Linked DNA regions of Caldivirga maquilingensis IC-167. The main gene of each other region encodes a partner of the protein of the gene in region 3 in a complex. Links are inferred from orthologs where the notes say so. Each region holds a gene or a part of one and is shown on either strand. Other genes may lie near its edges. The genes, in order: CMAQ_RS03575, CMAQ_RS06555, CMAQ_RS09020, CMAQ_RS06830 and CMAQ_RS06990.

Region 1 (2,822 bases), 1.1 Mb from region 3 along the record:
ACCGCTGATAAGGTTTCACCCAAGGAGGAATTACACTTAACAGCAGCCAGTGGGGAGGAGGTGGCTAAGTTAACCTATGATGATGACAAGATTGTGATTGAGTTCAGTAAACCAATAACCGAGCAGCCGCCATTAAGGAGGTTCTTCATTGAGAAGGTTCTCAATAGCCTTAAGGGTGAGGATGAGGAGTTGATTAATAATGGTGAGTTAGATGAATCAATGGGGTTTGATTACGAGATTGAGAAGAACAGTGAGGGTCTAATAACCAGGATAATTATTCGGAACTACAGGGAGCAGCGTAGGTTAAGGAGGATAATTGATGCCATTAAGTGGACTGTATCCAAGATAGGGGAGAAACAAGGTTCAGAAACCTCATAGTAACCTTCCCGTATAGTACCTTGCCAGGCTCCTAATTCTCCTAACCCACTTAACCACGGAAGCCGCCTTATCACCTCCTATGACGCTACTGTAGCCGTTAATGAAGTCGTTGAAGAGTTGTTCACTGTACTCACCGTAATTACTCTCAAGGGATCTAAGTAGCACGTTTAAGTCCACAGCAGTCTTCCTGAGGTATTTACTGTCCCAGGTTGGTTTCAATTTCTCACCAAGCCCGAAGTCAATTAAGTACTCATCACTATCATTAACTATCACGTTAGCTGGGGTCGGGTCACCGTGGAGTATACCCCCATTATGCAGTACACCCACTAGCGCCCCCATTCTGCTCATTAATTCCTTAACCAACTTAGAGTAACCATTACTCTTAATAATAGTGTTCAATGTTGGTGAATTCAAGTACTGCATCCTTATCTTAGTCCTAACAACATCAACATCATACACCACCGGGGTTTTAACACCTAAATCCGCAGCATCCATCATTAACCTGGCTTCATTAATGGTTCTCTTAACCCTAATCACCTTATCAAACACAGGATCCCTATAACCCTTAGGTACCCTCTCCTTAACAAGCACTATTAAGCCTAACCAATCCTCCAAGTACAGCAAAGCCTCAGCACCCTTGGCTATTACCTTCATTAAGTTGGGTTGTATTGTTAAAGTTTTAAACCCTCCCCATTAAGGGTGCTTGTGAGACGTAGAGAGAAGAAGTCTAGGAAGCTTAGGGGCTGGAGAACCCACTCATGGGGGAGGGTTGGTCAGCATAGGAGCAGGGGTCAAAGAGGTGGGGGAGGTAAGATTGGTTTACTTAAGCATAAGAAGAGCCTGCTACTTAAGATAACTAATGGTGAACTTTACCCATTAATAGGTAAGCATGGCTTCTATAGGCCGAGTCCTGAGGTTAATGTAATAAATGTAGGTGACTTAAATGGGTTAATTGATTCACTGCAGAGGAGGAATTTAATTAAGATGGAGGGTGATAAGTACATTATTGACTTAACTCAACTGGGGTATGGTAAACTACTTGGTGAAGGTAAGATACAGAAGCCCGTGGTGGTTAAGGTTAGGGCTGCTTCAGCAAAGGCTATTAAGGCTATTAAGGAGGCTGGTGGTGAAGTCTTAATAGTTCAATAGTGTTAATGATTAATATGAGCTAATGCTTATACACCCATTAACCTAGGCTTAATCATGAAGGTTCCAGTACTCATAATAAACATGAAGGCTTACCCAGAGTTACTGGGGGGTGGTGCCGTTAAGCTGGCTCAAGTAGCTGAGAAGGTTGCTAATAACCTGGGTGCATCCATAATAGTTGCACCACCGCACACTTACCTAAGGCAGGTTGCTGAATCCGTAAACATACCCGTTTACGCGCAGTCAGCTGACCCAGTGGATCCAGGGGCTAGGACTGGCCACATACCCTTAGAGTTCATTAAGGACGCTGGGGCTTCAGGTGTGATTATAAATCATAGTGAGCATAGGTTACTGTTAAATGACATAGCCATGCTTGTTAATAAGGCCAAGGCCCTTAACCTTGAGACAGTGGTGTGTTCCCCAGACCCATTATCAAGTGCCGCTGCGGCTGCCCTTGCACCCACGGCAGTTGCCATGGAGCCTCCTGAATTAATAGGCACAGGTAAGTCCGTTAGTAGGACTAAGCCTGATGTGGTTGTTGAAACGGTTAATGCAGTTAAGAGGGTTAACGGTGATGTTAAGGTTATTACAGGTGCCGGTATAGAGGATTATAATGATGTTGCTAAGGCAATTGAATTAGGTACAGTGGGTGTATTGGTGGCTAGTGCAATAGTTAAGGCTAAGGATTGGGAGGCTAAGATAACTGAATTAGCTAAACCCCTTGTGGGTAAGTGAGTATTCACTTTGAATACTCAATGATGCTTAAACTCAGGCTCATTATTAAGGTGAACGCTGAGCCCCCTCAATAACCCTTAACCTGCTTAATTGAAGATAATAATCAAGACCATTTACCAGAGCCTCAATACTGGCCTTAATTACACTTGTGGAGACCCCAATGGTCCTCCACCTCCTCACACCATCAGTGAACTCCGCCGTTACCCTAACTAGGCTCTCAGTATTCTTAACCTCAGAGGGTAATACAACCCTGTAGTCTGTTAAAGTAACCCTGGAGAGTTCAGGGTAAATCTTCTGAAGTGCTCTTCTTAATGCTAAGTCAACTGCATGAACTGGACCAACCCCCTCAGCCACCTCAAGCTGCCCATTAACCTTAACCACCGCCAGATTCACGCCGCTTTCATCAATGACCCTCCAATACTCCACCTTAATCATCTCCCTGTATAGGTTAAGTTCCTTTAACGCTATTAGGACCGCTGAGGCTGGAGCCAGATCGAAGCTGTAGCCCTTATTCTCAAGTTCTTTAATCCTCATTAACGCCCTCTTAACCCTCTCATCCTTCT
Region 2 (2,831 bases), 480 kb from region 3 along the record:
GACAGCTACACTACCAGCCTTTGGATTGCGGCTTTAATGGTCATGGGTGAGTTAGCTAAGCTTATGGGTGACCAAGCTACGTTGAGTAAAGTGGAGTCAACATTACTTAAGGCTAGGGACTCCTATAATAGGCGTTGGCTTGGGGATAGGTTTAAGGCCTGGGATGAACCAGACATGGGTAAGGCATCCTTCCTGGCTCAGATTTGGGGTGAGTGGTGGAGCCTAATGCTTGGCTTAGGTCACATTACTGATGAGGATAAGGTTAAGGCCGCCATGGGCACTATAATCAGGGTTAATGGTTCAGCATCACCATACACTACACCTAATCTCGCTGATGAGGATAAGGGCATTATAGGTTACAGCCCGCAAACATACTCATCCTGGCCTAGGCTGGTTTTCACAATGATGAGTGTTGCAAGGGAGCTTGGGGTGGATGGGTGGCTTGATGTGGTTAAGAAGGAGTGGGATAACTTGGTTAGGCAGGGTTTAACATGGAATCAACCATCGAGAATAGATGGCAGGACAGGTAAACCTGAACCTGAGAGAGGGTTCCTTGACCATTACATTGGTAGCCCGGCGCCGTGGAGCCTAACGTATAAGTACGCCTTAAGTAAGTTGAAGATTCATTAATTGAATGAATACTCAAGCATGCGGAAGCTTAATTAGCTGCTTAGGCTTAGGTAAGTGAATGATTAATGGAGTAATCACATTAACCAGGAGTAGGAGGTTCAGGAGCGTGGACTTCAACATTAATGGGATCCTAGTATCAGGAATGATGATTGGTAAAGCTTACAGTGGATTAATCGCGGTTAAGGGTTCCTTAGGAGTGTTGAGTAGTGATGAGGCTAGGGAACTGGTTCAGCATTGGGATAAGGTAACTAACTTAATAATTAGGGTCACAGGCTCTAACTTCTACACATTCTCAGGGCCATTTCAGGCTAATGTCAATACCATTAAGTTTAACGTGTACTTCGATGTCTTCAAGAATGTTGAAGTAACCATAACACCCAATTACCTACAGTTAACGCTCCCAGACTCACGGAGGAGGTTTAGGAGTAGGGGGGAGTTATTGAGTAGGTTGGTTAAAAGTACATTAAATATACTAAGTAAGTACACTGAGGCCCATTAGGCCTGCTGCCTCTGCTGAGTCTTAGCCTGCTGAGCCCTCCACCTAACACAACCACGCCCAGTGCACTTTGATCCGTAGAAGCCAACCTTCTGTCCAGGTGGTGCATTCTTCTTAACAGGTGTGCCACCCTGCTGGTGACTACCGCCACCATGTGGGTGCGCATACGCGCTCATTGCCTTACCACGCACCTTCGGGTATTTCCAAGCCTTAGTCCTAGCCCTATGGTACTTGTTACCAGCCTTAACGAAGGGCTTCTCAATTCTCCCACCACCGGCGACTATGCCTATTGTAGCCCTAGCCCTTGAATCAACCTCAATCATCCTTCCACTGGGTAATTGAACCAGTGTTGTTGAATCCCTGTGAATCATCACTACACCGTAGGTTCCACTGGATCTTGCATACTTCCCACCGTCACCAACCCTCTTCTCAATGTTGCAAACCATTGTACCTTCAGGTATTTTACCAATAGGCATTACGTTACCCGGCTCCACCTTGGCGTCGGGCCCAAACTCAATAATCTTACCCACGTAAACACCCTCAACGGCGGGTAAGTACATTTCTTCACCATTCTCTAGGACAACGTGCATTGCTGGGGCGTTTAGGCCAGTGACGTGGACTAGCTCCTTAATAATCCCCCTAATAGTAGTCTTCAACTGCTCCTCACTGAATTGAACATACCTAAGTGGTGCAATTCTCCTCCAGCTGGGTGACCTGAATTGTGAACCACCTCTACCGGCCCTCTGCACCAGTATCTTCTTACCCATTAATTATCAGGAAGTATTAAATGTGGGCTTTTTAAAAATTAACGCATCATTTAAAGCGTGAGGTTGTCTTAAGGTGGTGGGCTTAGGTAGCTTAAGAGGCCCTTTGATGATGAGACTATTAACGCAGGTATTGGTATTACAACGCCAAGCAGCATAACTGCGGTCATTAACGCCACTGTGTAGAGTACCATTCCTGAGGGGGCTTTGAGGCTTAAGTCCCTTGATAACCTCACGTAGTAGGGTATTGATATTACTGAGTTAATCACTAGGAATACCGCTAACCAGAGCCCAATTGGACCTAGGTAAGCTAGTGATATTATTATGAATAATTTACTCCAGAATCCAAGAAGCGGTGGTGTACCTATGAATGAGAGGCCAAGTAGGTAACTGTAGATGCTGCCCTTATAATCACCCTTAATTATCGTGAAGAAGCCTATCTTACCTGCCGCATTAACCACAAGCTGCAGTATTAACCCGGCTAAGGCGTATGTAAGGATTTGACTTGATTTAGGTGCTATTGCTGGGGCATTGATTAAGGCCGTGGCTGCAGCAAGTATGTAACCCATGTTAGCTACACTGGAGTAGGCTAGGACCCTTGAAGCCTCCCTTGAGGTTAATGCACCTATGTTACCAATCAACATGCTTAAGGCTGACATAATCGCCGTTAACCAGAAGGTGTAGCTTACGTAGAATCCCCCTAGGCTTGTTAGGATTGGGTACGTTAACTTAACTAGGACTATAATGGGCATTATCTTAATTGTGGATGCTAATACCGACACTGGTATTGGGTCACCTGCCGTGAATACGTCAGGTACCCAAATGTGCATTGGCGCCGCACCCACCTCAAGCATTACTCCAAGTAGGGCTAGGGCATAGCCCAGCATGAATAATGGTGGTGATGAGCCGATGAAGTAAGCTGACAATAGTATTACTGAACC
Region 3 (2,804 bases):
ATGGTGAAGCATCATTAACATTAGTAGCTAATGAACTCGGCGTAACCCCTGCCACAGCTCATAAGGTAATAGAGCATTTGGAGAATGAGCATTATGTTGTTAAATTAAGCAGAGGCATATACTCATTAACCAGTAATGGTGATGAAATAGCCAGCAAAATGCTTGCTAAGCACAGGATACTTGAAGTATTCTTAGGTATACTGGGCTTCAACATACTTGAAGTTCACGTGCATGCTCATGAATTAGAGCACGTTAATGATGTTGTAATTGACCGCATATACAATATGCTTGGTAGACCCATGACGTGCCCCCATGGAAACCCAATAATCGGTAAGCCAGAGGGAATGAGATTATCCAAGTCATATCCAGGCAACGTAATTATAACCAGTGTAGCTGAATCGAAAAATGTATTGAATTTCCTAATTCAACATAAGTTAAGCATTAATGATAGGCTAGCAGTTGTAAGAAGGAGGAAGGGTAATGTAACCATTGAGGTTAATGGTAAGAGAATCATCGTGGATGAATCCATAGCCTCAGGAATAATAGTGACTGAGGTAAAGTAATTACCTCTGGGTTAAGGTTAATACTAATAAATTAAAATAAATTAAAACCTGGAGGGGCAAAATGGAATGCATCGGTGAGTTAATTAATGCATTGGAGGGTTTACTTAAATTAATATGTAATGGTGTTGATGCTAATGAAGCATTGAAAATAATTTTAACCAATATTAAGAATAAGCAGTGCAGTAGCATGGTAAATAATGCCATAAGCAAAGTATTAAGGGGTGAAGTCGATGCCTTAAACGAACCACTACTGAATAATTACTTACTTTACTTTAAACCAAATGCAGATAGTAAGCTTAAGGGGGTTTTAACAGTGATACTAAGCATGGTTAATGAAGGCAAGATTAATGAAGCCTTAGGTTACTTAATGAGTAGTATATGTAATTTACCAGATTATGATAGGGTTTACGCCATTGACTTAGCCAGATTAATAACGCTGGCTAAACATGATAATGATATTATTAATTCTGTTAAATGCAGGATTAAGCTAATTCTCTCATGATTCACTTACTTAATTCAGGTGCCTTATTGGCTAGGACTGCGGCAAGAGCATTAGCCTGGGACTGAGCCTTAGCTAATATGAAGCCTATTGATTCGGCAGTGGGTATATTGGCGTTTATGGCTAGGTTACGTGCCTCAACCACCGCCCTACCTATTAGCACGCTTATTGTCTCTGGTATTAGTAATGCAGAGTTGACGGCAAGGTTGAATGCCCATGATGCGGCCTGCTTAAACATGTCCTCATAAGCCTTAACATCTATAGCTAACTCCTCACCCTTAATTATGTACTTAGCATTCAGTAGTACTGCCTTAACCTTAAGTGACTCGTAAACAGGCTTGACGTTAATTAACCTAAGTAAATCAGCTAACTCAGGGGTAACTGTATCACCAGGCTTAGCAACCTGAGTATCCCTGGCAACCCATATTTTACCATCCCTAATCTGCGTCGGTATCTTAAGCTTACTGAACCTACTTAACACAGGGCCTGGATTAATACCTGTGTTACCGGCTGGAACAATTATATCAGACTGGAGTACATCACCTGGTTTAGCGTATCTTCTAACTGAGTTATCTACAATAATCCTGTAGAGGTCAAATGGATTCTCATTAGTGAATATGAAGCCATTCTCACCGCTCAAGTACTTCTCAATTTCGGCGTTAACTGAATCACCGTAAATCCTCCTTAAGGCTATTAGGAATAATTTGTTTCTAAAAACCTTAACAACACCATGCCCCCTTAAAACCCTCCTATACTGGTGAAGCATTGATGCAGGTAACTCCCTTAAGTCAAATATCATTATTACACTATGCTTCTTGATTAATTCCTCAAGCTCCTTAAGAACCTTAACCTTCCACTCTGGATACGGCTTAGCCCTAACATACCTCTGCTGCCCAGCTGAAGTACTAGCCATCATTCACTCTCTGTAAGGATTATTATTAAAACTTTACTGCGGCTTAGGTTAATTAATTCCATTTGATTAAACACGCGCCACTGAATTAATGTTGATTGAGTTGAATGGTAAGCTTAACTTTTATGAAACCTACTGCTGTTGAGCAACCTCCTGGGTTACTTTAACAGCCTCCATTTCAGGCTTTGCCTCCGGCTTCCTTGGGTATTCAAGAACCTTAATCTTAATGATTTCAACCTTCCTAAGCGGGTATATCTTCTTGGCTACATTAAATAAATCAACCTGTATCTTACCCATTATTGAATCCCTAACTAATGAATCGAAGTCGGATTCCTGACCCACCTTATCTAACCTATCCATTATTGACTTCCTTATCAAATGCTTATGAGTCCTAGTGCATCTATACGTGGTTATGGCTAAAACCTCCATCCTTAATTTCCCACCATCCTTAGTGGTTACATCCTTAATAACCATTACCTTACTTGAACCCCTCCTAACAAGATTCCTAACGTAATCCCTCGTTAACTCCATTCCATTAAACTGGGTTAAAGCCCTACCATCATCAACACCATTAACCCTGAACCTCAACTTAACGTTAATGTGTGATAAATCCTTAGTTAAATCATATAGGGTTGTCTCAACATTCCTACCCACCGCCTTGGAGGGTTCATCAACTGGAATTTCAACTATAGCCTGACCCCCTAGGAAAGCTGGTGCATAGACTGTTAGCCACTTCTTAAACGCCCACTTCCCTAATGGTATCCTCTGCTGCGTAGCCGCTTGCTGGGCTTGAGCCATCATTTAACCTACATAGTCTTAGTTTAAAAACTTT
Region 4 (2,807 bases), 420 kb from region 3 along the record:
ACTTAATGTTAAGCTTAGTTCCATTACTTATCGCGTATGCAACCAACCTACTACTACCCCTTGGCACTATAAGCCTATTAACCAACCCCTTCCTTAGGAGTAATCTTAATGATGCCCTAACAGTCCTTTGAGGTATGAGTGTCTTTTCAATAATCTCCTTAGGCGTTAATGGACCCTCGTACTCAAGTACCTTAAGTATTAGTTTAGCGCTTGGAGGTAGGTCACTTATCATTGATTCAATAATCCTTCTATAGCGGTCAAGGGCAGTGGCTGTGGATAATTTAACTAGTTTAATTTCAGGACCCTTAAATACAGTTACCTTCGTTGTGTTGACACTCCTCCTAACTAATCCATCTGCAATAACCTCTATCTTACTTCTTGAAAGTAAGTCACTAATCACTATTCTTGAATCATCAGGAACTATGACTGGAACCCTGGCTATGTTTGTTGAATTAATTGGTACTATTTCAAAGGACCTTAAGCCACCGTATATGAGTACACCACCGGCACTAAGGGCATAGGCCGTTGAACCTATTGGTGTGGCTATTATTAAGCCATCAGCACTATCCCTCCATGCGAATTCATTATTTATAATGAGCGTGTACTCCATTAAAGTAGCGCTCCTGGTGGGTGCTACGACAATATCATTAATCGCAACGTAACCTTGACCAGTGGTTAAGGTTGGTATCGCCTCAACGGTGTAATTACCCTTCTTAAGACTACTCATTAAATCACCGAAATCCGTAACATTAATAGTATTCAAGTAACCTGCACCGTAGCCTATGGTTATTATTGGTTTATCCACCCCGGCTAATTTATGAAGGGCACTGAGTATAAACCTATCAGTGCCAAGTACCCCGATGAAGTCATACCTTGAGAAGACGGTTTCATCAGTGGTAAGGGGGTATGAGTCCACTTCATCACTCTTAGTGAACTCCCTAGGTAATTCACCATCCTTAGTAAATACAATTATTTTCATTACGTATTCAACACTGTGGTTAAGCCAACCCACTATTAAGCTTTACGTAATTGCAAGAGAGACATAAATGCTATTCCCCACACTCTAAACGCTTATTATGGAACCACATTATTATTACCTAGCTGGATCATTAGGCGCTTTAAATACTTCAAGATCCCACCGCATCCCTAAGAAGTGGGTGTGCCTATGAATGGAACCTTACTTGAAATTCCGCATTATCATTAATTGAATTAAGTTAATCACCAAGGGAAGTCAGCGTTCAAATCCCTCACTCACCGAGTCAGGTCTTTGGCACTCATCACTACTCAATGTTTTAAATAATCATGGTTGCTATTGAGGCTACTTGAGGCCACCTCTGAGCGGCCTCCATGGCAACTGGCCCATGAACCTCAGTTCCCTTAACCTGCCCCTCCTCGGTAACTATAACTACTGCATTATCCTCAAAGGCAACCCACGTACCGTCAGGCCTCCTGAAGGGTCTCCTTTGCCTAACCACAATAGCCCTAAGTATCTGCTTCCTCATTTCAGGCTTACCCTCCTGAACACTAACCACAACCATATCACCCACGCTAACCCCGGGTATCCTTCTATGCACGTTCTTAGAGTAGTGACCAACAACACCAATTACCTTAACCACCTTCGCACCACTGTTATCGGCAACATTAACTAGACTATTCATGAATATTCCTGGCGTTAAATGAAACCTCCACGGTACACCTACTGTACGCGGTCCACCTCTCTTAGCCATAGTGAAACACGCTAACCTGGTCTATTTAACCTTTACCCAATTAAACTAGCCATTAAGGCTACTCGTATCGTTTTTGATAAGGAATACGTACACTGGATACGCCACACCAGTGTTATATGGGAGTATTTCAACATTCCCAAACCTGGCTATTAACGTGTAGTTACTTAAATACTGGGTGGTGACAAGGTACACTGTACCATTCAGCCTCAACGCTGTGCCTAATGGGTCGTATGATGCTATTACATTGGCCCCAAACCTATCAGCTAAGTGTATGAAGGTGTATAGGCAGTAACCAGTGACGTATGTACCATTAAGGTGATTAACAATGTATAATCCAGCATCATAAGCGTAATTCTCCATTGGAGTCATAACGCAGGCCCTTGGGTAAATACCCTGAACCAGTGTGGCTTCAGGCCCAATGGTGGAGAATATGTAATTCACTAAAGTTGACCATGACCACGATACATCAAGTAAAATCACCAAGGCTAAGATAATTAATGAAAGAGCCCTAGGCCTAGTTAATAATGGGGCTAATGGTATTGGTAACATTAGTGACCAAATCCACCATGATACAAAGCTTTCACTGGGTATTAGGGCTGAAGGCAGTAGTATAATCAGTATCCAGGCTAATAGCGAGTAGATTATGAAGTTACCCCTCCTTAACCCATGGCTGACTAGGATGATTAATGGCCAGTAATTAATTATGAGTTGAATCAAGTACCCTTCAAGAGCCTGATATGGTGAGGTAGTTGAGCCAGCTATGAGACTGCTTGATACTGTTAAGGCACCACTGGTGGTTCGGGTTACATTTAGTATAGTGAAGTTTGTGTAGACTGCATCAGCGGCAATGCCTATTAATGCTAACCCAAGCCACCTTGGGTCCCTATCCTTAATGATGAAGTACGTTATGAATACTAATGCCGTTAACGTTGCCGAGACCTGGTGGGCTAAGGCTGATAATACTGTTAAGGCCATTAGCACTAGCCAGTGGCGTTTACCCGACTCAATGTGAACATGCATCACAGTAAGGGTTAGCATCAGCATGATTAGGCCAAGCATAAGCATTGCGAATTCCCAGGA
Region 5 (2,853 bases), 390 kb from region 3 along the record:
TAATTTACGGTGCACCAACTATTCAAGCTGACTTAATCTACATGGTTCATTACCCTTAGTTTTTTAAACAGGTGATTATTGAGTCGCCTATGAGTAGTACCGGTAAGAAGACTACGCAAATGCCGGTGGTTAGATTCTATAGGAAGCAGTACCCTGATGTTGGGGAATTAGTCGTAGGCACTGTTAAGAGCATTGAGGAGCATGGAGCCTACATAACCCTTGATGAGTATGGGGGAGTGGAGGCCTACGTACCCATTAATGAGGTTCTTCAATCCTGGTTCAGGAACATTAGGGATTACTTGAAGGTTGGGTCTAAGGCAGTCTTCAAAGTCATAAGGGTTGACCCAAGGAGAGGCCTAATAGACCTCTCATTAAGGAGGGTTAGGGATGAGGAGAGGGAGAGGAAGTTCAATGCATGGAAGAGGAACTTGAAGGCAATTAAGCTAATGGAGATAATAGCCCAGAAGATGGGTGTAAGCTTAAGTAAACTAATGGAGGAGGCCGGGTGGAGCATCATGGAGTATTACGGTGACTTATATTCAGCTTTCGAGGACGCGGCTAAGGGTAACATTGATCCATTAATTAAACTGGGTATTAGAAGGGAGTTGATTGATGAGATTGTAAGGGTGGCTAATGAGAGGATTGAGAAGCCTAAGGTAACCATAGTGGGTGTGTTAAGGATGATAAACCTAAGGCCTAATGGCGTTGAGTACATTAGGAAGATACTGGATAATGCTGTTGAGGAGGCTAAGAAGCTTGGTGTTGAGGCTAAGATATACGTAATAGGTCCACCCAGGTATAGGATTGAGGTCACTGGAAGCAATCCGAAGCATGTTGAGGAGGCCTTCGAGAAGTTAAGTAACCTACTGGTTAATGAGGCTAAGGCTAATGGTGGGGAGGCCTCAGTATCAAGGAGCCAGTGAAGGGGGTGATGATGGTTAAGTCAGTGATGATGAAGTGCACTAGGTGCGGTAAGTATACCCTAAGGAAGGATAAGTGCCCCTACTGCGGAGGCCAATTAACAAACCCCCACCCACCCAGGTACTCGCCTGATGATAGAATGTGGAGGTATAGGCTTATGCTTAAGGTGGCTCTAGGTCAATTAAACGTCAGTGAGGAGACTAGGAGGAGGATCCTTGAATCATTAGGACCCGGAAAAGTTTAAAATAGTTTACTGAATCACCTATTAGCATGAAGATACCCAGGGTAATTAGGACCTACTGCCCAAGATGCAGGACATACACTGAACACACAGTCACCCAGTACACCACAGGTAAGAGGAGGACTCTCTCAGAGGGTCAGAGGAGGTATGAGAGGAAGCTACTTGGCTACGGTTCATCAAGGAAGCCTAAGCAGAAGACATTCTATAAGGTCACTAAGAAAGTTACCCTTAAGTTAACCTGCAGGCAATGCGGCTACGTGACGCATAGAACCATTGGCAGGCTTAGGAAGGTTGAGTTAGTGGAGACTCGTTAAGGGCCCTTTATATGTCACAGCAGAGGTTAATTATACTCAGGTGGTATGGATCCATTAGACTCTACCTTCTACTATCAATAATACTCGCATTAGTGGGCTCATACATGCTTGGTTACTCACTGGTACTGCCCAGTAGTTACTTAACAATGCTTAGTAATGAAGCTGAGGCAGCTGCATCATTACCATTCCTAATAAGGTTCATTGATGGGTTAATAGCCTTAATAATAGCCTACATACCCTACGCCGGTATTGGTTGGATGTCATACAACATGATTGGTGTCGGTGAATTAGGCCTAATCCACCCGCTTCAATCAATCGTCCAAATGTTCTACCTAATGATACTTACAGTATTCCCGATGGTTGACGGAACATTACTAGCAACTGTACTGATTATAAGCAAGTTAAGTAGGATTCAATTACCGGCCAACTTCATAAGGTCAACGTTAATACAATACTCTATATCAGTGGGTGTTTCACTGGTATTATTCCTAATACTGATTTCCCTATAATAAGTTAGGGACTAGACTTATATATTCTTGAATCCTAATCACCTAATGAGTAAGCCTGATTTAAACATAATTGTGATTGTTTTAGATAGTCTTAGGCAGGATCACGTCGGCTTCTATAGGAGCCTATATGGTTGGCCCAGGGTTTTTGATAATGTCCCACCACCGGATACGCCTAACTTGGATAAGTTGGCTTCAGAAGGCATCGTATTCACTAATGCTTACCCATCAGGGTTACCGACAATACCTGTTAGGGAGGAATTATTGACTGGGCAATTCACGCTACCATACCACCCATGGTCACCAATGCACCCCGACTCATACACAATGCCCGAACTACTGAGGGGTTTAGGCTACTTCACTGGCCTAGTATCAGACACCTACCACTTATTTAAGCCAGGCATGAATTACACTAAGGGCTTTGACACATGGTTCTTCATTAGGGGTCAGGAGTATGATACATACGGTATACCGCCTCCGGTTAATAGGCGTGTTGATGATTATGTTACTAAGGATTATTACAGTAATTACGCTGGTTCAAGGGCTTATGTTGAGCTTGTTGCCCAATTCCTAGCCAATATAGATGATTGGAGGGATGAGGGTGATTGGTTTGCGGCTAGGGTTTTTAGGACTGCGATTAATTGGGTTAAGGATGCTTACAGGAAGTATTCAAGGTTCATGCTTTGGATTGATAGTTTCGACCCACATGAACCATGGATCCCGCCGTCAAGGTTCGATAAGTACACTGACCCAGGTTACAAGGGACCTAAATTAATACTACCCATGGGTGGTGATGCAGCTAAGTGGTATACCAATGAGCAGGTTAACTACATTAGGGGTCTTTACGCCGGTGAAGTCGCGTACGTTGACT

Evidence for each region.
Region 1: CMAQ_RS09020 (region 3) and CMAQ_RS03575 share a complex: the UniProt entries of both Methanocaldococcus jannaschii proteins name them as parts of the 50S ribosomal subunit. The link is inferred for Caldivirga maquilingensis IC-167 from one-to-one orthologs.
Region 2: CMAQ_RS09020 (region 3) and CMAQ_RS06555 share a complex: the UniProt entries of both Methanocaldococcus jannaschii proteins name them as parts of the 50S ribosomal subunit. The link is inferred for Caldivirga maquilingensis IC-167 from one-to-one orthologs.
Region 4: CMAQ_RS09020 (region 3) and CMAQ_RS06830 share a complex: the UniProt entries of both Methanocaldococcus jannaschii proteins name them as parts of the 50S ribosomal subunit. The link is inferred for Caldivirga maquilingensis IC-167 from one-to-one orthologs.
Region 5: CMAQ_RS09020 (region 3) and CMAQ_RS06990 share a complex: the UniProt entries of both Methanocaldococcus jannaschii proteins name them as parts of the 50S ribosomal subunit. The link is inferred for Caldivirga maquilingensis IC-167 from one-to-one orthologs.

Annotation. Positions count from the first base shown.
Region 1 is NC_009954.1:738,357-741,178, reverse strand. What follows is about bases 10-2,805. They hold CMAQ_RS03575 (uL15 family ribosomal protein), read left to right. Parts: upstream 10-1,083; coding sequence 1,084-1,527; downstream 1,528-2,805. Other genes in these bases: cimA (citramalate synthase), read right to left, coding at 2,305-2,805; tpiA (triose-phosphate isomerase), read left to right, coding at 1,582-2,259; CMAQ_RS03580 (KEOPS complex kinase/ATPase Bud32), read right to left, coding at 373-1,032; CMAQ_RS03585 (hypothetical protein), read left to right, coding at 10-378. Outside these bases: more of CMAQ_RS03585, read left to right, coding at 1-9; more of cimA, read right to left, coding at 2,806-2,822. UniProt on the Methanocaldococcus jannaschii protein: Binds to the 23S rRNA.
Region 2 is NC_009954.1:1,345,610-1,348,440, forward strand. The notes cover bases 10-2,814. They hold CMAQ_RS06555 (50S ribosomal protein L2), read right to left. Parts: upstream 1,894-2,814; coding sequence 1,126-1,893; downstream 10-1,125. Other genes in these bases: CMAQ_RS06545 (GH116 family glycosyl hydrolase), read left to right, coding at 10-630; CMAQ_RS06550 (hypothetical protein), read left to right, coding at 689-1,129; CMAQ_RS06560 (proton-conducting transporter transmembrane domain-containing protein), read right to left, coding at 1,962-2,814. Outside these bases: more of CMAQ_RS06545, read left to right, coding at 1-9; more of CMAQ_RS06560, read right to left, coding at 2,815-2,831. UniProt on the Methanocaldococcus jannaschii protein: One of the primary rRNA binding proteins. Required for association of the 30S and 50S subunits to form the 70S ribosome, for tRNA binding and peptide bond formation. It has been suggested to have peptidyltransferase activity; this is somewhat controversial.
Region 3 is NC_009954.1:1,828,483-1,831,286, forward strand. The notes cover bases 23-2,800. They hold CMAQ_RS09020 (50S ribosomal protein L10), read right to left. Parts: upstream 1,979-2,800; coding sequence 1,067-1,978; downstream 23-1,066. Other genes in these bases: CMAQ_RS09010 (metal-dependent transcriptional regulator), read left to right, coding at 23-563; CMAQ_RS09015 (hypothetical protein), read left to right, coding at 625-1,065; CMAQ_RS09025 (30S ribosomal protein S3ae), read right to left, coding at 2,105-2,773. In the rest of the region: more of CMAQ_RS09010, read left to right, coding at 1-22. UniProt on the Methanocaldococcus jannaschii protein: Forms part of the ribosomal stalk, playing a central role in the interaction of the ribosome with GTP-bound translation factors.
Region 4 is NC_009954.1:1,405,614-1,408,420, reverse strand. The notes cover bases 11-2,791. They hold CMAQ_RS06830 (50S ribosomal protein L14), read right to left. Parts: upstream 1,728-2,791; coding sequence 1,293-1,727; downstream 11-1,292. Other genes in these bases: CMAQ_RS06825 (hypothetical protein), read right to left, coding at 1,773-2,791; CMAQ_RS06835 (MarR family transcriptional regulator), read right to left, coding at 11-979. Also shown: more of CMAQ_RS06835, read right to left, coding at 1-10; more of CMAQ_RS06825, read right to left, coding at 2,792-2,807. UniProt on the Methanocaldococcus jannaschii protein: Binds to 23S rRNA. Forms part of two intersubunit bridges in the 70S ribosome.
Region 5 is NC_009954.1:1,434,242-1,437,094, forward strand. Bases 7-2,833 are described here. They hold CMAQ_RS06990 (50S ribosomal protein L44e), read left to right. Parts: upstream 7-1,191; coding sequence 1,192-1,476; downstream 1,477-2,833. Other genes in these bases: CMAQ_RS06975 (hypothetical protein), read left to right, coding at 7-59; CMAQ_RS06980 (translation initiation factor IF-2 subunit alpha), read left to right, coding at 90-923; CMAQ_RS06985 (RNA-protein complex protein Nop10), read left to right, coding at 950-1,165; CMAQ_RS06995 (hypothetical protein), read left to right, coding at 1,488-1,985; CMAQ_RS07000 (sulfatase family protein), read left to right, coding at 2,031-2,833. Also shown: more of CMAQ_RS06975, read left to right, coding at 1-6; more of CMAQ_RS07000, read left to right, coding at 2,834-2,853. UniProt on the Methanocaldococcus jannaschii protein: Binds to the 23S rRNA.